Regions from separate parts of the Paenibacillus sp. 01T443 genome, predicted to be linked through region 1. Evidence: riboswitches for the same ligand, from Rfam matches in the RefSeq annotation. Region 1 holds a riboswitch; each other region holds the start of a gene.
The links. A riboswitch is a leader RNA that binds a small molecule or an ion and turns the genes downstream of it on or off. The one in region 1 is predicted to bind thiamine pyrophosphate.

Region 1 (8,165 bases):
CCGATCGTTCTCGGAAGCACCACGATTTGTGCGGCCGGGAAATTCGGCGAGTATCTCGGGCGAGTGGAGATCGGGTTCGATGAGGAGATTGCCCGCCCTATGTTCCGCGGAACCTGCGTGCCAACGGCTGCATTGGCGGAGCATCCTGAAGCCGCCGCCATCATTAGCAGCTACCGCGTATCGGGACAGCAGCGGCTGAGCCGGGTCGTTGCCCGGCTCGATTCGCCGCTGCCCGCCAGAGACGAGCGGGAATCACCGCTCGGCAACCTGCTGGCCGCTGGCTTGCGCCGCTGGACCGATGCCGAGATCGGCATGGTCAACACGGGGCAGCTGCTCGGCGGCCTTGCGCAGGGGGACGTGACAGCGGGCGAACTGCATGCCCTCTGCCCGTCTCCTATTAATCCGTGCCTGATGACGATTTCCGGCACGGATATTCGCACAGCGCTGGAGCAAGCGCTGCTGCCTGAATTTATCCATAAGCCGATTAAGGGCTACGGCTTCCGGGGCTTTGTTCTCGGAACTCTTGCGGTAGACGGCTTATCCATCTCTTATGATTCCGCCAAACCTCCGATGAGCAAGCTCACCCAAGTTTCCGTCAACGGTGAGCCGCTGGAAGACGAGCGCCTGTATAAGCTCGGCACGATTGATATGTTCAGCTTCAAAGCCGGATACGAGACACTGGCCAATGCCGTCCAATACCAATATTATTTGCCTGAATTCATACGGGACGTTATCGGAGTGCAGCTGCAGTATCCGTCAGCTATTATCGAAAGTCGCCGGCTGCGGTGGCGAAATGAATCAATATAACAAAAATTATGAATAATCTCGACAAATAATGTCGAAAAAAATAGTATAAAATGGTTGCGATTTTCGTGAATTTCCCGTACATTAACATTACGAACGGCTTTTTCCGATGTAATAGTTAAGATATCTTTTTATGGGGAAGGATCGAGAAAATGCGTTTGTTTCCAATTGCGAAATGCAGGCCTGGCATGAAGCTGGCCAAAAAAATATTTTCGCAAGAGGGCCTAGTCCTTCTTGGCGAAAACATAGAGCTGACTGAAAGACTAATTTCCCGCTTGGAGCAGTGTGGAATACAATATGTTTATATAGCCGATCCGAAAACGGAAGATATTGTACCGCCCACCTTAATCAGCGAGGAAACGATGCAACTCGCAATTAAAGAAATTCGTACGAATTTCCGCGAGATGATGGATCGCCCAAAGCGTAAGAAAGGTGTTACTTATCCTTATATAGCGCAGCCGTTAAAACAAATGATGAATATGATTATCGATGATCTTTCCAGTCACAAGGATGCGATGATCATGCTGATGGATATGAGCTCCGTTGACCACTATTTGTTCCAGCATTCCTTGAATGTATGCGTGTATACAACGCTGCTGGGCATGTCGAACGGTTATACGAAGGAGGAGCTTACGACGCTCGGCATGGGGGCGCTGCTGCATGATATAGGCAAGACCCAAATTTCGATCGATGTGCTTAGGAAGCCGGGCTCGCTCTCGAAAGAGGAATTTGAGGCTATGAAGCAGCATGCCAGAATAGGCTATGAACTGCTTAAGGATGAGCCTAACCTGCCGCTGCTTGTAGCCCACTGCGCGTTCCAGCATCACGAGCGCATAGACGGAAGCGGTTATCCGCGAGGTATTAAGGGGAATGAGATTCACGATTACGCCAAATGGATCGGGCTAGTCGATTCGTACGATGCCATGACGACTAATCGTGTCTATAGCGCACCGATGCTGCCGCATCATGCGATCGAGCGGCTGTATGCCGGGACTGGAACACTTTATGAGCAGCAAATGCTACAACTGTTCCGTGACAAGGTCGCCATTTATCCAATCGGGATAACGGTTAAGCTGCAGACGGGAGAATCAGGAGTCGTTGCAGATTTAAACCACTCCTATCCGCATCGACCGATTATCCGCATCTTGTATAATGAAGCGGGCGAGGAACTGAAATTGCCGTATGAGATTGACTTGTCGAAGCAGCTTACGATGATGATCGTCAGCGTGAATGACGATTCCAACGAAGTACAGCATGCTGCGGGTATTTAAAGACTTAAGAGTTAGGAGCCGCCGAGGCTCCTTTTTGCTTCTTTTTTCACCGTTTTATTTGCTTCCTTTGCGGTCGCGCATTACAATAAATATAGAATGTTTCATTCCAGATCATAAGTCAGGTGCTGAAAAAAATGAACACGATAGATTTGCAGCAAGCAAGAAAACCATTATCCGTACTTTCGCCAACGAATGATCCATGGGATCCTATTCGTTCGCTGCAGCAATATGGAAGACATCGATTAACTAGCGTAGAAATGACCGTATCTAACCTGTGCAATATGCGATGTGAGCATTGCGCCGTTGGAGACACACTCGTATTATCTGAACCCGCCAAGCTGCCGCTTAAGCAGATGCTGGACCGATTGGACGAAGTGGAGCATCTTGAAACGATCAGCATAACAGGCGGGGAGCCCTCATTCTCCGACCGAACGGTCCGTGAGTACATGGTGCCGTTGCTTCAATATGCCCGCAGCAGGGGAATCCGCTCCCAAATCAATTCAAATGTGACTCTGCCATATAGTCGATATGAGCAGCTTGCTCCCTATCTAGACGTCATGCATATTTCGTTCAACTATACTTCCGCAGAGGATTTTCACCAAATCGGATTTGCGAGAGCAGGACATCAGGTTTCACTTGAAACCGCAACAAAGCTTTATGAGAGAATGATCGAGAATGCGCGTCGGCTAAGTGAGACTGGCGTACTTGTTTCTGCAGAATCGATGATTAATTACAGAACGTATGACAAAATAGACGAGATTCATCGGCTGATCGTTGAAATGGGATGTCAGCGGCATGAGGTTCATCCTATGTACCCAAGCTCCTTTGCCAAGGATTTGCCGGTCCTTTCGCGAGAGCAGATGCTGGAAGCGATTGAACGACTGCTGAAGACAAGAGACAAATCAGTCTGGATGTTATTCGGAACGCTGCCATTCTATCAATGCAGTGATAACCTATCTGAGCGCAAGCTGCTTAGAAGATTAGCGAATGAGCCGAATGTGACGGTACGCAACGATCCTGACGGCCGGAACCGACTTAATGTCAATTTGTTTACGGGCGACGTTTTTGTAACCGACTTTTCGGATGTGCCTGCTTTTGGCAGCATCTATTCTTCCAAGCTTGAGGAGCTCTTTGATAAGTGGCTGGACCATTCTCTTGCTCAGAGTGTAAATTGCCATTGCCCAGCGGCAGCATGCTGCGGACCAAATCTGCTTGTAAAGGATATGTACTATAAGGACGTTAATTTCCATGAGCAAAGCGCTGTGATGGATTAGCTTACAGAAAGCAGGTTCTTCAGGCTTAACCGCGGAATAAGCAGCATATAAAAGTAAAGAGAGGAGGAGAAGCTGTTGTCGATCAAGACAATCGTGTTTATTGCTGTAGGATTACTGCTGCTCTATTTGTTTTTTACGGTAGGTGCACCGTTTTTGCTGGCGCTTGTCGTAGCTATTTTTCTCGAGCCGGTCAATCAGTTGTTTATGAAGAAATTCCGAATGAATAGGCTTCTCGCTGCCACGATATCCAGCAGTCTATTTACGATCATCCTTATTGGTCTAATTGCGCTGCTAGGTGTTAAGGTTGTTGCGGAGTTAATTGCCTTCTTTAAGAAGGTGCCTAATTATTTTGAAAATGCCAATAGCATGGTAGACGATTTGATGCTCCAAGCACAATCGCTTTATCAAAACTTCCCGCCGGATACAATTGAAACACTGGAAAATTGGTTGATGGGGCTTACAAGCACATTAACGAAAATGGTCGGCACCTTATCGAATACCGTGATAGCTTTCGCTTCAAGCATTCCGGGAATGTTTATCTTTTTCGTCGTCTTTTTGGTTGCGGTGTATATGATGAGCTTTAGCTTGAATACGATGAAGGCGACTGTCCTTTCTTTATTCGATGAGAAATCGCAGCCGCAGGTAAATGCATTATTAAATAATCTAAAGAAGTCAATTTTTGGCTTCCTGCGTTCTCAGTTTATTTTGAGCGCTCTTACATACATTATTTCATTAATCGGCCTTCTGGTCCTTAACGTCAAGTATCCGCTGGCCATTGCGCTGCTTATCATCGTCGTTGATATTATGCCGATCCTTGGAACGGGCTCCGTGCTTGTGCCATGGGGAAGCTATTTAATCATTACGGGTAATTTGTATATGGGAGTAGGGCTTATCGTGCTCTTTCTCGTCATTACAGTATTCCGCCGTATTGTTGAGCCGAAAATTCTTGGCGATTCCGTTGGCATCGGTTCATTGTCAGCGCTAATAAGTTTATATGTTGGCTTTAAGCTAGTCGGCGTTATCGGAGTATTTATCGGACCGCTGGTCGTCATCATTTATATGGCGGCGCGTAAAGCAGGCTTATTTCAAATGAAATTCAAGCTCTAGACGGATGGCGGGGTGTCGTAACAAAGCCATAATAAGATGCGTATGATACTGCAAAAAAGCAGGTCATTAGGAGGCATCTTATTAAATGGCACCTATAAAAGTGGCGATTGTCACCCCCGGCTCTTTCCCGATCCCATCGCCCGGAAGCAGCTCTGTAGAGCGGGTGGTAGAGAAATTTGCTCCGCTGCTGAAGCCTTATGCCGAACCGCGGATCTTTGGAAGATTAAGTAAGCGATTGCCCCGCAAGGGACAGTTTAAAGGCGTTGTATGCGAACGGTTTGCAGCCGGCAGCAAGCAGCGATATATTCATGAAGTAGGACGCGCTGTGCGGCGATATTCTCCTCAGGTCATCGATGTCGAGAACCGCCCTCAATTTGTCCTAACGATGAAGCGAATGAACCCAGGCAAACTCGTCTGGCTTTATTTGCATTCATCCACCTTCATCTCATCTCCCTATATTTCATCTTCCCTCTTGCATAAGTGCTTGCAGGCCGCAGATAAAATCATCGTCAACAGCGAGTTTCTCCGGCGGATCGTCGTATCCAAAGCACCTGAAGTCGCATCAAAGGTGTGTGTCGTATATCCAGGTGTGGACACGTTCCGATTCCCTTCGCAATTCTCGGGCGAGGGGTCTGCCAAAAGAGAAAGCCTGAGAAAGAAACGCGGACTGAGCGGTAAAAAGGTCGTGCTGTTTATGGGAAGACTTATTCCGCTAAAAGGCGTACACCATCTCCTCAACATCGTGCCGCAGCTGGTAAAAAAACATCCTGATCTCGTTGTCGTCATTGTGGGCAGCCCGTTTTACGGCTCGCACCGTAAAACGGGCTATGCGCGCAAGCTTGAACGCATGGGTCGTAAATGCCCGGGCCATGTTCGTTTTGTTCCCTATGTTCCTTATACGAAGGTGCCAAGCTGGATGCTGGTTGCCGACGTAGTGGTTGTTCCCTCCGGAGCCCGCGAGGCATTCGGGCTTGTAAACGTCGAGGCAATGTCATGCGGCGTTCCCGTTATTGCAACGCGTGCCGGAGGAATGAAAGAAATTATTCGAAACGGGGAAACTGGATATTTGGTAAATCAATCCAATATCGAGCGTGAGCTGAAGGAAAGGCTCCATGAGCTGCTTGGTGATAAGCAGCTTCGTCAGAAGCTGGGCCGGCTTAGCCGTGAGCGGGTAGAGCAAACATTCACATGGCGGCATACGGCCGATCGGTGGGTAAAGCTTTTAAAGGAAAGCAACCTGTAGCTAGGTGTATTTATTGGCTTTTGGGAAATTGAGGGTTGACACATTTCTTAACAAAACGTTATAGTCAAACAAGGAAATCCACTAGGGGCGCCGTCATGGCTGAGATAAAGCGAAACGCTTTGGTCCCTTTGAACCTGATCTGGGTTATGCCAGCGTAGGAAAGTGGGATTGTGCGTTTAAGCAACAGCGCGTGAATGCTCTGCGGAAATCAGCTGCTTCGTCAGCTCGATTATCTAAGATTAGCAGAGCAGATCTGTCCAAGGGTTCCTTGGCTAGGTCACACTCGCATGACGACACACTTCGACCGCTCCTTCGCTGGAGCGGTTTTTTTTGTTGGGCAGACTGTGGGGCTTCTCCAAGGAGGGGCTGCAAAGTAGCTTAACCCGCTCCAGCGATTGCAGCTCATGCAGCCAGTGGCTGCGTGTAAAGCAGCGGTGCTTTAAACTTTCTTATATGCTTGTGTATGCCTCCAGGAGAAATTCTAAATTATCCACTTGGGAGGTTTTTTTAATGTCAATTATTACCACTCCGCTTCCGGGCAGCCGCAAGGTCTATGTGACTGGCTCCAAGGAAAGCATTCGTGTTCCGATGAGAGAAATCGCGCTCGAGGCAAGCTCGGGAAGAAATGGCGAAGAGCTGCCAAATGAGCCAATTAGGGTTTATGACGCGAGCGGCCCCTATACCGAAGATGGCCATGAGGCCGACGTAAGGCGCGGCTTGCCTGCCTTCCGCAACGAATGGATTCAGGAGCGCGGCGATGTAGAGGCTTATGAAGGCCGTGAAATAAAGCCAGAGGATAACGGCTTTATATCGGAGGATAAAGTGAAGGAGCGGGGAGCAGAATTGTTCCCGGGCCTGTCACGAAAACCGCTGCGAGCAAAAGCCGGGCAAAACGTGACGCAGCTTCATTATGCGCGCAAGGGGATTATTACTTCGGAAATGGAATATATCGCTATACGCGAAGGGATGAGCGCGGAATTCGTCCGGAGTGAAATTGCAGTCGGCCGAGCGATCATTCCGACTAACATCAACCATCCAGAGAGTGAGCCGATGATTATCGGGCGGAACTTTCATGTCAAAATAAATGCGAATATCGGCAACTCAGCTGTTGCATCCTCCATCGAAGAGGAAGTAGAGAAGATGACATGGGCCACCCGCTGGGGTGCTGATACCATAATGGATTTGTCCACGGGAAAAAATATTCATACGACCAGAGAATGGATCGTCCGCAACTCGCCGGTTCCGGTAGGGACCGTGCCGATCTATCAAGCTCTGGAGAAGGTAAACGGCAAAGCAGAGGATCTTTGCTGGGAAGTCTTCCGCGATACGCTTATCGAGCAAGCCGAGCAGGGCGTTGATTACTTTACAATACATGCGGGCGTGCTTCTGCGTTACATACCGCTTACGGCTAAGCGCGTGACAGGAATCGTATCGCGAGGCGGATCGATTATGGCCGCTTGGTGTTTGGCCCACCATAAAGAAAATTTCCTGTATACGCATTTTGAAGAGATATGTGAAATTATGAAGGCGTACGACGTTTCGTTCTCGCTTGGCGACGGACTGAGACCGGGATCGATTGCCGATGCCAATGATGCCGCACAGTTTGCCGAGCTCGATACGCTGGGTGAGCTGACAAAAATCGCTTGGAAACATGATGTACAGGTCATGATCGAAGGCCCAGGGCATGTGCCGATGCATCTTATTAAAGAAAATATGGACCGCCAGCTTGAGGTTTGTGACGAAGCTCCCTTCTATACGCTAGGCCCGCTTACAACGGACATTGCTCCAGGCTATGATCATATTACTTCGGCGATCGGCGCCGCGATGATCGGATGGTTCGGTACAGCAATGCTTTGCTACGTAACACCGAAGGAGCATCTGGGTCTTCCGAACAAGGAGGATGTGAAGGAAGGCGTGATTACGTATAAAATCGCTGCCCATGCGGCAGACCTCGCAAAAGGTCATCCGAGGGCGAAACTGCGCGATGATGCGTTGTCCAAGGCGCGATTCGAATTCCGGTGGCGCGATCAGTTCCATCTGTCGCTTGATCCAGAGCGTGCAATGGCTTATCACGATGAGACGCTTCCTGCGGATGCTGCGAAATCAGCCCATTTCTGCTCCATGTGCGGGCCAAAGTTTTGCAGCATGCGCATAACACAGGATATTAGGGAGTATGCGGCGCAGAACGGAATGGAAACGACAGAGGCAATTGAGGCGGGTATGAAGGAAAAATCGGATGCATTCAAGGCTTCTGGGAGTATGATTTATGGCTGATATCGCCGAGTTCCCCATGACGGATCGATATTCCAGGCAAACGAGATTTGCTCCGATCGGAGAGGCGGGCCAGCGAAAGCTGGCAGCCGCCACGGTGCTCATCGTCGGTGTTGGCGCGCTCGGCGCATCGCTGGCTCAGCATATGGTGCGGGCAGGCGTAGGCGAGGTCAGACTGGTCGATCGGGACTTCGT
Region 2 (8,165 bases), on a different contig from region 1:
TCATTTTGTTAAAGGATTCGCTGTCATACAAAAATTTCCTGCTTCGAATGGAATCAACTGCAAAGCAAAAAAAAGCCCCGCTAGAGAATTCCTCTAACGAAGCGACGCTCGGCAACCCTTATTAAATACCGTAAAATCGGCGAGTATTCGCAAGCAAAAGTTCCGTAACCTGCGGAGCAGGCAGCTGCTTAATGCGCGCAATATGCGTCGCTGCGTCTGCTGCCATTTGCGGCTTTGTCTGATGCCCCTCATACGGCCCTTCGAAGGGCCAAGGCCCATCTGTTTCGACCATCAGCTGCTCGATAGGATACTGCACTACAAGCCGCTGGATTTCTTCCTCGTAAGCAACATCTGGCGTTACAGACACCATATAGCCGCTTGCAGCCATTCGGCTAATAACGTCCGCACTGCCCTTGAACCAATGGAAATGCGCTTTACGAACGCCGTGTTTCTCTAAAATATCACAAGCCTTTTCAGCATCCTCATACACAGCATGTAGAATAATCGGTCGATCCAGCTCTGCAGCTAACGCGGCGAACCGCTCAAGAAGCTCCAAATACGGCTTTTCGTCAAAGGCTATACCTTCCCGGGCCGCCTCTGCCTCCGACCGTGTATAATAGGGAAGTCCTACCTCCCCAATCGCGAACTGTTCACCCTCGGCATGGCGCATACGAATCCAAGCGAACAGTTCATCTACTTCCGCGCCGGAAGGTATTGGCTGCTCGGGATGGAAGCCATATGCCGGATGTACGCGTCCAGCGTAACGATCGGCGATTTCCCGATTTATTTTTGACGATGCCAGATGCATCGAGACCGCAACCACCGCTGCAACACCTTCTGCAAAGGCATGCTCAAGCAATGCTGCTCGCTTCTCCTCCGCATACAGATCCACATGGATATGTGCGTCAATGCATCCGTCGGTTAGCAAATTTGACTCCGCAGTCTTCTGTTTTCTATCCAAATCGTTCACCATTATCCGCTCCCTTCCCTTGTGCCGACCTTAAGGAGCTCATAAATGCGCTGCTTCAGCGCATTGAACCGCGGATCCGTCCATAAAGCCTCATGGCGCGGTCGCTCGAAGGGAACCTGAAATTCTTCCAGTACCTCCGCCGGAGACGCAGATAGCACAATGATCCGATCCGACAGAAACAAGGCTTCCTCTATGCTATGTGTGACGAGCAGCACCGACCTCCGGTTCTGCTCCCATATTGACATGAGCCACTGCTGCATTTGCATCCGGGTTAAAGCGTCCAAAGCGCCAAACGGCTCATCCAGCAGCATCAAACGCTGCGGTGCAAGCAGCGCGCGCAGAAAGGAAACTCGCTGCTGCATGCCGCCGGAGAGCACATGCGGATAATCATTCGCATATTCATCCAAACCGATTCGCTCCAGCCACTCTTTCGTCTTAAGCTTCGCCGTCTTGCGGTCAACGCCCGAAATCTTCAGTGATAGCTCGATATTGCCTGCAACGGTCTCCCATGGCAGCAGCGACGACTGCTGCGGCATATAAGAGATATGTCCGCGCTCACCGGTCGTATGCTTCCCATTGATCCAAATTTCGCCTTCCGACGGCTGCTCCAAGCCGCCAATGACTTGGAACAACGTCGTTTTCCCGCTGCCGGATGGTCCCACAATGGATACGAATTCTCCATCCGCTACAGCAAAGGACAAACCAGCAAGCACCTCTTTGCTTGACGCTCCCTTGCCATACTTCTTCCGGATGTTCTGCACCTGCAGCGTAGCCGAATGCTTTCCTTCTGTGAAACCCATCCGCTACCTCACCTCTTTCTCAGGGCGCCAACGAATGATGAGGCGCTCTGCCAGTGTCACTAGACCAAACAGCGTTAAGCTGAGTCCGACGATAATAAAAACAGCCGCAAACACCCGGTCCGGCATAAAGCCTTTGGACGAGATGAGCATAAATGCCCCAAGACCTTTGTTTGTGCCAAGCCATTCAGCTACAATCGCGCTCAGTACGCTATAAGAGGCAGCAATTCTTAAGCCGGAAAATAAATGAACGATCGCATGCGGAAGCTCCAGCCGCCAAAACAGCTGCAGCTTGCGAATGCCGATCATTTGCAAATAATTGCGAAGCTGCGCATCGGTATTCATGAGTCCGCTCAGCATAGCCACCGTAATCGGGAAGAAGCAAACCATGATGACAAGCAGTGCCTTCGGCAGCAATCCATAGCCAAGGAGCATCGTCAAAATAGGCGCAATCGCGATAATGGGAATATTTTGCGACAGGACAAGCAGCGGATATACCGCCGTTCGTACGCCGGGAATTAAATGCAGCAAAGCGGCGAGCACGAAGCCCACCGCCGATCCTCCCGCGAAGCCGAGCAGCGTAAGCCGCACCGTTGCTTCTGTATGTTCCATTAACCGCGGCCAAATTTCAATCGTTTCTTCTATGATAGAAATCGGCGATGGGATCAGCCATTGATCAAATAATTCAAGCCATGCCGCAGCCTGCCAGCCAGAGAGCAATACGATAAGCAGTACGGCAGGCGGCCATATTTTCGTCCAGAAGCTTCTCTTATTGCCCATCTGGATATTTCTCCAGCAGCCTGCCCATTGAAGCGCCGTTTGCCGGATTATAATAAATTTTAATTTGCGAAATAACGGATGGACAGCCCATCTCTGTCATGGCCTCGCTCATCGACTGCACCACGCCAAGCAAATGGCTAAGCTCGCCTTCCATCGTGGTTTCGAGCGGTGCAACGCGGTACGGCACTCCCGCTGCCTTAATGATTTCGATTGCCTTGTCTACATAAGGAATGACGCTCTCGCCGCCTGGCGTTGTCGGTAAAATTTGAATGCTTACTAATGCGTTTGCCATTTGTATTCCCTCTCTCTCATCGTTGTCAAAGTCAGCGGTCGATACCGCCTTCCCATATTGCATTTAGCTATTATTCCGGCAAAAACTCATTCGTAAATGCTTTGTCCGCTTCAAGTTCTTTCTCCAGCAGCTTGTGCTCGAACATCCAGCTTGCGTAATTCTCCCAAACGCTCAGCTTCTGCTCACCCCAGCGCGGCGCATCATCCTTGTATTTTGGACTCAGCCATTTTTGGCTTGCGCGCACAAGTTCTGCGTTCAGATCCGGTTCTGCTTTGATCAAAATCTCCGCTGCATCGTCCGGGTTGTCGATCGCGTATTGGTAGCCTTTTGCCGCAGCAGCCGTGAATGCTTTAACGATCTCCGGCTTGTCCTTGATCATCGCCTCGCTCGTAGCAAGAACTGGCGTATAATAATCCAGCTTGTCGCTGTAATCCGTCAGATAAAGCATGTTGATTTTCTCGCCGCGAAGCTCAGCCTCCACGCCTGTCCACGCATAATAGATCCATGCAAAATCAATGTCGCGTTTTACCGCCGTGAAAAAGTCGCTGTCGCCGATGCTGATCATGTTCACCTTGCTAACGTCTGCGCCCTTTTCCTGCATAAGCGATTGTATAACCGCCTCCTCAACGGGAGCTCCCCAGCCGCCGTAGGTTTTGCCTTCGAATTTCTCCGGCGAATCGATTCCTTTGGCTAGCGGCGACGCAAAGCCTGAGGTGTTATGCTGGATAACGGCCGCGATCGATACTAACGGAACCCCTGAGATACGCGCCAGCGTAATCGACTCTTGGTAGCTTACGCCGAATTGCACGTTGCCCGAAGCGACCATTTGATCAGCCCCGCTTTGACCCGGTTGAATAATTTCTACGTCCAGTCCTTGCTCCTTGAAAAAGCCTTTATCTCTAGCGACATACAGCCCGGTATGGTTTGTGTTCGGCGTCCAGTCCAATACGACCTGTACCTTCTCAAGCGGCTTATCCGCTGCTCCCTCTTGCTCTTGCGGCTGCTCAGTCGCTGCCGGCGCGGTATTGTTTGCACCGCAGCCTGCCAGCGCCATGACGAAGACGAGCATAGCGGCTGTCAGCCTCCATGACATTTTCCCTGCTTTTTTCGGATTCATGATGTTTTGTTCCCCTCTCACTGCTTCTATTTGTATAAGGCGACGAGTCCTCGTAATATCCGGAGTCAAGCTGCAACCTTCGCGCTGCAACAAGCGTAAACGGCTGTCGCCGTCCTCAGTGGCAAAAGCTATCGTTTCGCGGAGATATATAAGCACATTTATAAGTGAAAACTTATAAATTCTTATATATTAAAAAAAACGCCCTCCTAATCCGGAGGACGCCATATAATCGGCTTTGCAGCTGTTTGAGCCAGCAGATGCTTGATCGAATCGACCAGCCGGCTTTCTAAACAGAGCTTCTGTCCCTACGCTGGCATTATCCAGATCAGGTTTAACGGGTCGGAATTGTACTGATAACTCCCTCTCAGCCGGCCTAACCAGCTCCCCGGAACATATTCGGTTTTCGTCAACAACACCAATTGTATAGCAAAACCCAAGTATAATGCTAGTTTTTTTTTGAAAATGATTATCATCAGGTCTGTAACGTTGCTCTAAGCCACCATCCAGCGCCGCCTCCGCTCCAGCAGGCTCTTCGTTTTCGTCTTCATCCTGCTCACTGGCTGCAAGCGCGACGCGCCCATATACAAGGAGATAGGCGGCGGTCAGCTCCTTCGTAATCACTCCATCCGTTAGCTGCTCCAGCAATCGAATATAAGCCAGCTGATCCTCCGGTTTATTTTCGGCGAGCGTGACCTTTACATAGGAGAAGCCGGCCTGCGCAAATAACCGGCTGACCTGCTGCATCGTGTACTGGATAACCGTTTGGCGCTGGGCTTTAACATTCGAAGGATCTAAATACTGCCTGATGTTCTCAAAATAAAAACGGTTCGCGAAGCAGCCGATAATCCAGCCTCCCGGCTTCAGCAAACGGACAAGCCGATTCATTGCTTGCGGCGTCCCGTAAGCATGGGCATCACCGATCATAATCCCGTCGAGACCTTCGGCTGGAATCATCCATTGTGCCGGGTCGTTTGACCGGAATACTGTAATGCCCGATGCCTCAGCCACTTTAGCCGCCAGCTCATTGCCTTCGACGCCGAACCATTTGGCAGCTGGGAACTGCTGCTTCAAATGGAGCAGCGTCGCTCCGCAGCCGCAGCCAATTTCCAGGATGGAGCAATCCTCGCGCCTGTACCCATGAGATTCCCGCCCGATGACGGTATTGAAATCCATCCGTATATGCGTAGCTTCTTCTGGATGAAAGCCCCATTTCTCCATAAAAAGATTCTCGTTTTCCTTGAAGGTTCGTTGAAACAGCTCCGGCTCTGAGCCAAAGGTAATGCTGCCAAAATGATGAATAAAGACATCCCCGCATAACATGAGCTTATATCCCGCCAAGCGCAGCCGCAGTCCGTAATCATCATCCTCAAAGCTGCCGATGCGGAAGCTCTCATCAAGCGGTCCGACCCGCTCCCAAGCCTCGCGACGCATAAGCAGGCAGTAGCCCGCCAGCTTCACGCGTTCCTCCCATCTCGTACGGTCGGGTATCGCGTGAAGTGCAGACGCGAACAGCTCCATCTCCTCCACCGTTTTATACGTAACCGGAATTGACGTCCAGTAGGAGGCCGAGTTCGTAACGGGGCTTACTGCTCCGATTCGATCGTCGCTGAACAAGCAGCGTTTTAAACCGTCAAGCCAGCCCGGCGTAACAATTGTATCGTTATTAAGCAGCAGCAGGAGATCGCCCGAAGCCGCTGCAATCCCTTGATTGCAGCCTTTCGGAAAACCTGCATTGCTTTCGGTTTCAATAAATATGATGTCGCTTTCACTTTTTGCCCAATCCACCGTGTTATCCGTCGACCCGTTATCTACAATAATCAGCTCATAGCAGCCCCGCTGCGTATGTCTCCGAATGCTCTCCACGCATTGCTTCGTGTACTCGAGTTTATTGTAGGTAACAAGAATGATGCTTGTTATGCATCCGCTGGCATCGCTCACGCGCGTATCCCCCTCAAGCAAGCATAAACGGCTCACGCAGTCCTTTGGCGGCAAAAGCTCGTTTCGCGATAAAATATAAGCAGGATAAAACACACTTCGTTTTATAAAGCCAATATTTCAAGCTGTACCCATAAAATATGTCGGCACAGTCTTTTCGGTGAGAAATGCATGATGACGACGAGCCTATCCAGCTGATTTATATTTCTTCCGTATACCTACCACAAGCATAAGAAATGGCAGCACAACCTGAAATAGGGGAACGATCTTCAGCGTAATATCGAGCCCGATCCAGATATGGTACGTGTTATTTGGCTCCAGGAATGAAGCCCCATAAATGGCGAGACCGATCGGCAGCACGCAGTAGCGGTACGCTATGCCTGTTACCGTCTTCAACGTGAAGACAGATGCCATGTACAGCGCCGTCATTTTCACGTAGAGACCGATAAACAAAAGCAGCGTCACAATAACATCAAGCCGCTCCAAAAAGTTAGCGAGCCTAATCAATTGGACGACCTCAAGCAGCGGCAGTGCCATAATGGAGGCAAGCTCCGGGCCTAATACGCACATGGTGAGTGAATTCATCAGGATAAGGAATGCAGATACCCCGATAAAAGCCCAATAGGAGGCTCGTCCGATGATTTTTTTCTCGCTCACATGCTTCCAAAAAACAAGAAAAATGACCATTTGCCCAAAAGGAAAGGACAATAAATCCGGAAATGCCGCCTTTACGACCGGACCGAAGCCATTTTCTAAGATCGGCATTAATTGCGATAATTTAGGCAGTCTCGAAATGAAAAGCAGCATAAGAATGGAAGCATAGCTAATGGCTACGACCGGAAACAACAGCTGCACGACGCGGACGAATACTTCAATTCCTTTGCTTACGGTATAAGCCGCAGCGCTCAGGATGAGCAGCATAATAATCCACTTTGGCGTAAAGGTCAGAAGCGCCATCATCGTAAGCTCGCCGACATCCCGTACGTTTCGCATCGATTCGTAAGCAAACCATATGGCGTGTAGAATTCCGATAAAACCGCCGATCCACCGTCCGAAATGCATGATGTAAAGCTCGGCAAGCTCCGATTCAGGAGAACGCTTCTGTATGCGAACGTACATCACGGTAAGCAGCAGTCCGGCAAACGCAGCAAGCGTCATTGCCATCCAAGCATCCTGTTTTGCCTTAATGCCGAGCTCGAACAATGGCGTGCTGCCGATCAAAAAAACGACGATCAGAATAGAAAGCTGATTTTTCCCGATCTGCTGCATACGTTCTCCTTTCCGCCTATGAGCTGCTCTTTTTCTGTTCCTTTTTAAATCCGCTTCCGCTCATGCCTGCGGAATTCAGCTTCACCTTTACCGAAACCTTTACTTCCGTGTTCGGAAACAGCTCCGGCCAGCTGTCGCTTACTTTTGACCATTGCTTCGGATATTTTTTGTGAATTGCGCTGCCAAAGCCGATGACATCGGTCCGGTGCTTGCGAACGGCCTTCCAGCCATGCTCTATTATGGATTTTATTTCACCTTCAATGAGCCGCTCAACCTCCTCTACTTGCTTCGGCTTTGCGAGGTCGCCCTCGCAATTGTATTCCATCAGCATACCGTCCGCATTCACATTCACATGCATAATCCACTTGCCGCTTGAAGGTTCGGGACTCAGCTTAGTCTTCGCATGGATAATGCGAACAGAGGAGCTCTTCTCCTCTCCGTCCTCCGAGCATGCAAAGGCGATTGTCGTTCTCTTCACATGATCGGTAAGCAACATAACGCCTTGACTCTCCTCATTGTTAATCCAGCCTACCAGCTTATCGCCTGCAATCAGCGCCAAATCATACAATCTAACCTTGCTGGGCGTGCTGGTATGCGTCAGCTGCTCAGCCCTGTCAATATTTTCATTCGCTCCTGACACAACCAGGCCAGGTATGCTGGTCGCGTGTGTCGTACCCAGCAAATCGAGCAGCACTTGATGGATGGTCATTTGACGGAAGGTGGAGCTGTTCACTTCTTCATTCGTAATCATGCGCTGAATGGCTGCGCCTGGAATCTTCTCCAATGGGATGAGCTGCTCCAGCATACGGCGCGCGCTTCCTTTCGCCATATAGACGCTTACGGTCTCGCGGGAGTCATGATTGCGCATATAGGTATCGAGGAGCGGGCCCAGCCCTTTGCGTGCAGCCTCTTGACCTATGATGATGATTTGAGTGTGAGAGAAATAAAGACGGCGCGACGTCTCCTGGCTTGCCTTGCTGACCGCGCTTCGGAAGCTCTCGCCTT
Region 3 (7,821 bases), on a different contig from region 1:
GCTTCACCATTCAAATATCTGTAGAATGGCTTATCGACCCAGAATTGCTTCGGCGTAACCACCACATTTGGATCAATCGCTTTAAACCCTGCCACTACCTTGGCGGAATCCTCATTCAGCGAGAAAGGATTAACGGTATAAGGACTGTCTGGATCTGTAATGAAGTTATTCGTAATGATTTCATAATCCTTCAGCTCGGTTTGCGAATAGTAAAGCGGCTGCCACCAGGATGCGGTAATCAGACCCGCTTGGTCCTCTTCATTTTTTTTCGCATACGTCAAAATCACGTTTTGGAAAGCTTCTTTATCTGCCGCATTCGCAAATTCAAATTCAAGGTCATATTCTTTATCATAATTAATGAAATTGCCGTTTTCAATTTGCACAACGTTTGGTCCTGGCGTACCCCATTCAGCTAAAAAGATAAATGCGGAAGTCTTTGGCTCGAATTGCACCTTGGCGTTCAAGCCTTCGCTGCGGAGCAGGCCGATAAGCTGAATTGCATGGTTAAAATCGGAATGCCCGTAGATAAGGGACAGGGAGTCAATGAAATTAGCATCGAAACGGGAGTCTTTGATATTGTAACCCGTAATTAAATCCTGCTTCAGCGCAGTGTTGACAATCGTTTGCAGCTTTGGAGCGTTGATGATATCGGAAGTCTCGTATGCCGTGTTCAGCTTCGCATAAATATCGCTGTCGTTCACATAACCGAGATACTTTTTGTACAAACCTTTCGTAATTAACACTTTGCCGAGCAGCGTATGGATCAATTGCTCGGTGGCTGCATTTTTTGGCTTAAAGCCGGAATATAAATCAGCGGACAACAGCCCTGTGTCCACTGCGGCTGCCACCTCTTGCGCGCCTTTCGTGCCAAGCGCGCTGCTTTTTACATTTAGCTTCGTTAATGCTTTATTCACCTTTGCGGCGGGGTATGTATACGCAAGCTCCTTCAGGTCTGCCGCCCTCACAGCGATCGCAATCGCTACGGCATTCGTAAGCACTTGCTCGCCTTGAATAGACGGTCCGGATAAAATTCCTTTTTCATACAATGCTGCAGCCGGTGCATACAGCTCGCTGCCAGGCTGCACATCAGAAAATGTTACCTCTTTGCCTGAGGGCTCATAACCAAGAATGTCCGCCACTGCTTCAATGAACTCGCCTTTCGTCACTTTGCCGGATAAGCTGACATCAAATTTCTCCTTTAAAAACTGTTTGTACTGCGCTGCGCCGTCTTCTTGTGAAGCTAAAGCCGGTGCTGCCGCAGCTGCCGATGCCGCAAAGGCAGTGGATTGCGCAACAAGAATAGAAAAGGACAAGAGGAGTGCTGCCAGCAGTTTCGTGTAGGAAACTTGTGTTTTTCTCATGAACATGACCTCCGTGTTTTTATAATTCCGATGGATTTAATCGGGAATAGGTAATGTTCCATAGTATACCAACAGAAAAACATAAGTGTCAATGAATATATTCAGTTCTCCGAATACAAATTGTCATCGTCTGCGATGCTTTGAATGTCCTCTGAGCTGATGCTGATATAGCCGTAGCCCTCTGCCTGCTGCTTCTTTAATGCTTTTTCTTTAAAAAACTTCGGGCTGCCCTCGCCCGCATCCTCATCGTAAACGAGCAAAATGCCGTCCGTTTTGCGGAACAGAAGCTCGTCCCTCGCTGTAAACTGCCATATGCCATTGTAGGGCTGGTTGCTGACCGACGCGTAATAATCGACTCCTTTTAAAACCTGCTGATAAAATTCCTTTTTATCGTCCTTCCACTTCTCTTCCGGATTGCTATAAGCTGAAATGATAGAAAGCCTCAAATGAGGATAGATGTCCTTGAGTGCGATCACCACCTCGCAAGCCCACAAATCGACCCCATACTGGCCGGGCGTAATCACCCATTCCAGACCGTCATCAATAAGGGGAACCAGCTTGCCCATCAGCGCTTTTTTAATATAAACGATGCCCTCATGCTTTTGGCTAAAAATATTAAGCTCATGGGCGCGATAGCCTGTAACGAGTAAATTTTTCATTTTATTCAACGCCTTTTCGGATAATTATGGTTTACATCTCTCCAGTGTATGCTATAGTAGAAAAAATACAAATTGAATATCGACCTAATTAATTCACTAGGGGAGTCTAACGGCTGAGATGGAGCACATGCTCCGGACCCTTGGAACCTGATCTGGATCATTCCAGCGGAGGGAAGTGGAGCAGAAGCATTCATTCATGCGCGCAAGCCTTGTTGAACGTCAGACCCGCTCATTTTCCTTCGGAAATGGGTGGGTCTTTATTTGTTTACGGGGGGGGATGCGTATTACCGCGATATTATCGCTTCATCAATTAAGCTACTCGTTCACTTCAACCTCAAAGAAACCGATCTTATCCCATTTGTCATTAGAAGCCTATCCGGGGGAATTTGTATCGATTATCGGCGCGAGCGGATCAGGCAAGAGCACCCTCTTCAAGCTCGTTGCCGGATTGCTGCAGCCAAGGCATGGAGAAATCAGGCTGCATGGCAAGCCTGCGCCGGATCGGCTGGGCAAGATCGCCTATATGCCGCAGCAGGATCTGCTTCTTCCATGGAGGACCGTACTTGAGAATTGCCTGCTTCCGCTTGAGCTGGCACGGGGGAAGCAGCCGATCAGCATCACCCGCATCACGGAGCTGCTGGATCACTTCGGACTCGCAGGCTATGAACAAGCTTATCCGGGCGAGCTGTCCGGAGGCATGCGGCAGCGGGTTGCTTTCCTGCGGACCCTCGTGACCGGTCAAGAACTGCTGCTGCTCGATGAGCCTTTCGGTGCGCTGGATGCCATGACCAAACGCGGCATGCATAAGTGGCTGCTTGAGCTTTGGGGCAGTCTGCAAAAGACAGTCCTCTTCATTACGCATGATCTAGAGGAAGCTATATTGCTCAGTGATCGCATTTATTTACTTTCCGAGAATGAACCGCATGGTGTTCAGGAAATCATCGTCAAGCTGCCGAGACCAAGACATTATGAGCAAAATTACGAGCCGGAATTCGTAATGCTGCGACAAGATTTGGAGCGAAGGCTGCATGCGCAAACCGCTTTTTAAAAAATGGCTTAGCGATTACGGCCTATTTATCCTGCTGCTCGCCAGCCTGCTCATGGCTTGGCAATTGGTTGTACACCTAGGCTTGGTACCTGCCTTCATCCTTCCTTCTCCGACCTCCATCGGCGGTGCATTGATCGACGACAGCAAGCTTCTGCTCGGTCGGCATATGCTCGCTACGCTGCGGGAAGTCGCGTTAGGATTTCTCTTATCGGTCTTTGGCGGCATCCTCCTAGCTTCAGGCATGCATGCGTTCCGAACGCTGGAGAAGGCGTTGTATCCGTTCATTGTCATCAGCCAGACGATTCCGCTCATCGCTCTGTCTCCGATTTTCATCATGTGGTTCGGCTACACGGTTTGGAGCAAGGTCGCCGTCGTTTTCTTAACGGCCTTCTTCCCAATCGTTGTCAGCACGTATGATGGGCTTAGGAAAGGCGACAGAGAATACCGGGAATTGCTGCTGACGATGGGCGCGACGCGCTGGGATATTTTCCGCAAAATACAGATCCCGATCGCACTGCCCTCTTTTTTCTCGGGACTGAAGCTGTCGATCGTCTATTGCGTCGTTGGCGCTACGATAGGCGAGTGGCTTGGCGGCTATGAAGGACTTGGCTATTACASCCGCAGAATGTCGGGCAATTTGAACGCCGACTCGATGTTCGCAGCCGTTTTCCTGTTATCCCTGATCGGCATCATTTTATTTGCTGCCATCGTGCTTTTGGAAAAATCGATATTAAAGAAAAGAGGAAAAAAGAAATGATCGCAATAACAAAATTGAAAGCGGCGGCTCCGCTATTATTGGCGGCACTGTTGTTCATCTGCGGCTGCGGTGGCGAGGCTGCCACAAACAATAAGGAAACCTCTGCGTCTCCCGCCCCCGCTGCTGAAACGAAGCTCGAGAAAATCAGCATTATGCTCGACTGGTACCCGAATGCCGTTCATTCCTTCCTATATGCCGCACAGAAGAACGGTTATTTCGAGCAGCAAGGGCTTGAGGTGGATATTCAGATGCCTGCTGATACAAACGATGCGTTGAAGCTCGTAGCGGCCGGTAAAATCGATTTGGCCCTCAGCTACCAGCCGCAGGTGTTAATGGCTCGCGGCGAGGATATTCCCGTAAAATCGATCGCTGCAATCGTCCGGCATCCGCTCAATCATCTCATGGTTCCGGAAGGCGGAGAAATCAAATCGCCCAAGGATCTGGTCGGCAAAAAAGTCGGCTATTCCTCCATTCCGCTATACGAAGCCATGATGCGCACAATGATCAAACAGGATGGCGGAGATCCGCAGAATGTCGATATGATCGATGTAGGCTTTGACTTCATTCCGGCTATTGCCACGAATAATGTGGATGCCATCATAGGCGGATTCATCAATCATGAGCAATTGCTGCTGGCCAAGGAAGGTCATGTCATGACGGCAATCAACCCTACTGATTTCGGCGTGCCTGATTATTACGAGCTTGTGCTCGTTGCCAGCGATCAAGGACTTAGCGAAAAGCAAGCGCTGTTCCAAAAATTTCTAGCCGCGATAACTGAAGGACAGCAATACGTTTCCGAGCATACCGAGCAAGCGCTGGCCATCTTGTTCGAGCATGAAGACCAAACGTCTCCGCTCGATAAAGAAATTGAAACGAAGAGCTTGGACATCCTGCTGCCGCTTATGGATGCGGGAGATCAGGCGTTCGGATACCAGGATCCCGCTTCGTGGGCCAATGTCAAGAATTGGTTAAGCGCGAATGAGCTGCTGCCGCCAGACATAAAGGCTGAGGATGCATTTTCAAACTTATAAACGAGGAGATGAGTCGATGAAACGATATAAAGCGCTAACGATTGCAGGCTCGGACAGCGGCGGCGGCGCAGGCATCCAAGCCGATCTAAAAACCTTTCAGGAGCTCGGTACGTATGGGATGTCCGTCATTACCGCTGTTACTGCCCAGAATACGCTTGGCGTTCAGGGCGTTTATCCGATGGAGGCCGCAGCCATTCGAAGGCAGCTTGATTCCATTGGCGAAGACCTTACGCCCTCAGCTCTTAAGACAGGCATGCTGTTCAGCAGTGAGATCATCGAGATCGTGGCCGCCAAAATCAAGCATTACGGTTGGCAAAACTTGATCATCGATCCTGTTATGGTAGCTAAAGGCGGCTCCCCGCTGCTTCAGCAGGAAGCCGTTCGAACGCTGATTAAGCATTTGCTGCCGCTCGCGCTTGTGACAACGCCTAACATTCCGGAAGCAGAGCTGCTCGCCAAAATGCCGATAAGAACACTCAGCGACCGTGAGGAAGCCGCCAAGATTTTGTTTCAAATGGGCTCCCGAAATGTTGTCATCAAGGGCGGTCACAGCTCCGCTAACGAGCGGCTCGTTGACCTGCTTTTTGACGGAGACCGATTCGTCTATTTAGAGAGCAAACGCATCGATACCCGCCATACTCATGGGACCGGCTGCACCTTCTCTGCGGCGGTAACCGCCGAGATTGCGCAAGGCAAATCAGTGCCCGAGGCGATTAGGACCGCCAAAGCCTTTATACAAGCAGCCATCGAAGATCAGCTGGGCTTCGGTGACGGGCATGGGCCTACGAATCATTTTGCCTATCGAAGCCATCTTACGAGCTCACGAAACGCGTAATCCCCATAAACATAGCAGACGCCGCTTCCCTACTTGGAAAGCGGCGTCCATTTTTTATTAGCGAAGTCGCGTGATTGAACCGTCATCTCCGTATTTCTCAATCGAAGATTCAATGAATCGATCTATTTGGACATACTTAGCTTGCTCCGACTCATCCTCAGCTGCATACACACGTTCTGGCACCACGCCATAACTCGACAACGCCGCGGCAATCGTAAAAAGCAATACTGACATACATAACACGTTTCGAATCATCGAATGCCCACTCATTTGCTCACCTGCTCTTTTTCTTTAATAAAAATAAGTATAGGTGATTTCATTCCGAATGAAATGGACTTCGGGAAGGACATGACACTGGACTTTAGGCTGGCAAGAAGAGCCTATAGCTAGCGATTATCCACTTTTTCCGGGTATAAGTCATGATTCATGAGGCGATGCTCTGCCATTTGCTCATATTTGGTGCCTGGTTTGCCCCAGTTGCAATACGGATCAATGGAGATGCCGCCGCGCGGCGTGAATTTACCCCATACTTCAATGTATTTTGGATTCATAAGCGCGATCAAATCATTCATAATGATGTTCATGCAATCCTCGTGAAAATCACCGTGGTTGCGGAAGCTGAACAGGTACAGCTTCAACGACTTGCTCTCTACCATTTTGTGATCCGGAATATAGGAGATGTAGATCGTCGCAAAATCCGGCTGCCCCGTCATCGGACAAAGGCTCGTAAATTCCGGACAATTAAACTTAACGAAATAATCCCGGTTCGGATGTTTATTATCAAACGCCTCCAAAATATCCGGGGTATAATTGAACGCGTATTGTGTTCCTTGGTTGCCTAGCAGCGTTACGCCGCTCAGCTCCTCCTTGCTTCTTCCTTCCATGATCCCTTCCGCCCTTCCTGCTTATTTAGATTAAACGCCCTTCTTATTGCCCCATACCCAGGTATGCAGCTGAGGGAGCACATGGACCCGCTTCAGCTCCGCATTTCCCATCACCTGTTCGATCAGCCATTCATAACGCTCTAACAAATATGGAAGCATCCGAACGGGTTCCGTTTCCTGCAGCTGGCCGTTCCCTGCTTGCAAATAAAAAGGGACCAGCGGGTAACGCTGATGGACAGTGGTTGCGTATTCGAGATCCGCTTCGTCAAATATGACTGTTTTCAAAGAAAAGCTAGTTTTTCCCGCTGTTAGCTTGGATACAATGTCATCGAGCATCGCCCAATCCGTGTGCATCCCTGAGCTTGGCGGCTTTGGCGACAAGGTCAGCTCATCGATCGACCAAAACCAATCCTGCCAGCGGCTGCCCTGCGTCTCCAGTGCAACGCTAATCCCCTGCTCATGGAGCGCATCAATCAAAACGTTCAGCTGCGGCAGCAAAGCAGGATTTCCGCCGGAAATCGTCACATGCTCAAAGACGTCCCCTCCGGTATGCTTCAATTGCTCTATAATTTCATTTGCCGTCAGCATGCGTATATCTGCTTTGGCACTGCCATCCCACGTAAATGCCGAATCGCACCAGGAGCAGCTGTAATCGCAGCCTGCGGTGCGGACGAACATCGTTTTGCGGCCAATGACCATGCCTTCCCCTTGAACGGTTGGCCCGAACACTTCTAGAACGGGAATCCGCTTGTTAGCTGCCATCATTACCCGCCTTTCTCTTCGGACGGTAAATGCAATAGCTCGTCGGCGTTTCCCGCAAATAAACCTGAATACACTGAGGCTTATTCATCGTGCCGTCCAAATGCCGCTGTACGATTTCGGAAATCGTACGCGCCACCACTTCCGTCGTCGGAAACCGATCGGACTGTTCCTCGCTGAAGCTCTCCTTGTCGTCATTGAGCAGCGAATGATCGAACCGATCATGAATAAGCCGCTTAATAATCGCAAAGTTGACCAGAAACCCTGCCGAATCAAGCTCATCGCCCGCAATCGTTACGTTCGCGTAATACGTATGCCCATGGAGCTGCTGGCATTTACCCGCTTCCTCTGCCGGCACGAAATGGGCCGCGGCAAAATGAAAATCTTTGTTCAGCTCATAGCAATACGGGTGCTGTGCTGCTGGATATACCTGCTGCAGCATCATGATTGTACTCCCTGTATGCGCTTGGCCAGATAATCATCCAGT

Region 2: linked by a shared signal. The riboswitch ahead of AC1DLI_RS14820 (ABC transporter substrate-binding protein) and the one ahead of thiC (phosphomethylpyrimidine synthase ThiC) in region 1 are both predicted to bind thiamine pyrophosphate.
Region 3: linked by a shared signal. The riboswitch ahead of AC1DLI_RS26150 (ABC transporter ATP-binding protein) and the one ahead of thiC (phosphomethylpyrimidine synthase ThiC) in region 1 are both predicted to bind thiamine pyrophosphate.

The regions. Positions count from the first base shown of each region.
Region 1 covers NZ_JBFTPE010000011.1:205,078-213,242, reverse strand. Annotated here, with positions in the region: gene AC1DLI_RS22165 (bifunctional metallophosphatase/5'-nucleotidase) at 1-807, shown strand, start outside; gene AC1DLI_RS22160 (HD-GYP domain-containing protein) at 957-2,075, shown strand; gene yfkAB (radical SAM/CxCxxxxC motif protein YfkAB) at 2,210-3,349, shown strand; gene ytvI (sporulation integral membrane protein YtvI) at 3,425-4,456, shown strand; gene AC1DLI_RS22145 (glycosyltransferase family 4 protein) at 4,542-5,699, shown strand; TPP riboswitch at 5,773-5,877, shown strand; gene thiC (phosphomethylpyrimidine synthase ThiC) at 6,210-7,973, shown strand; gene AC1DLI_RS22135 (ThiF family adenylyltransferase) at 7,966-8,165, shown strand, end outside.
Region 2 covers NZ_JBFTPE010000008.1:209,220-217,384, forward strand. Annotated here, with positions in the region: gene AC1DLI_RS14800 (TatD family hydrolase) at 122-973, opposite strand; gene AC1DLI_RS14805 (ABC transporter ATP-binding protein) at 973-1,770, opposite strand; gene AC1DLI_RS14810 (ABC transporter permease) at 1,774-2,547, opposite strand; gene AC1DLI_RS14815 (thiamine-binding protein) at 2,537-2,839, opposite strand; gene AC1DLI_RS14820 (ABC transporter substrate-binding protein) at 2,910-3,956, opposite strand; TPP riboswitch at 4,242-4,354, opposite strand; partial or broken gene AC1DLI_RS14825 (glycosyltransferase) at 4,809-5,987, opposite strand; gene AC1DLI_RS14830 (GerAB/ArcD/ProY family transporter) at 6,078-7,160, opposite strand; gene AC1DLI_RS14835 (Ger(x)C family spore germination protein) at 7,177-8,165, opposite strand, start outside.
Region 3 covers NZ_JBFTPE010000017.1:114,257-122,077, reverse strand. Annotated here, with positions in the region: gene AC1DLI_RS26160 (hypothetical protein) at 1-1,361, opposite strand, end outside; gene AC1DLI_RS26155 (SLOG family protein) at 1,463-2,020, opposite strand; TPP riboswitch at 2,109-2,211, shown strand; gene AC1DLI_RS26150 (ABC transporter ATP-binding protein) at 2,298-3,068, shown strand; gene AC1DLI_RS26145 (ABC transporter permease) at 3,049-3,825, shown strand; gene AC1DLI_RS26140 (ABC transporter substrate-binding protein) at 3,822-4,856, shown strand; gene thiD (bifunctional hydroxymethylpyrimidine kinase/phosphomethylpyrimidine kinase) at 4,873-5,691, shown strand; gene AC1DLI_RS26130 (hypothetical protein) at 5,749-5,961, opposite strand; gene queF (preQ(1) synthase) at 6,078-6,575, opposite strand; gene queE (7-carboxy-7-deazaguanine synthase QueE) at 6,606-7,337, opposite strand; gene queD (6-carboxytetrahydropterin synthase QueD) at 7,327-7,776, opposite strand; gene queC (7-cyano-7-deazaguanine synthase QueC) at 7,776-7,821, opposite strand, start outside.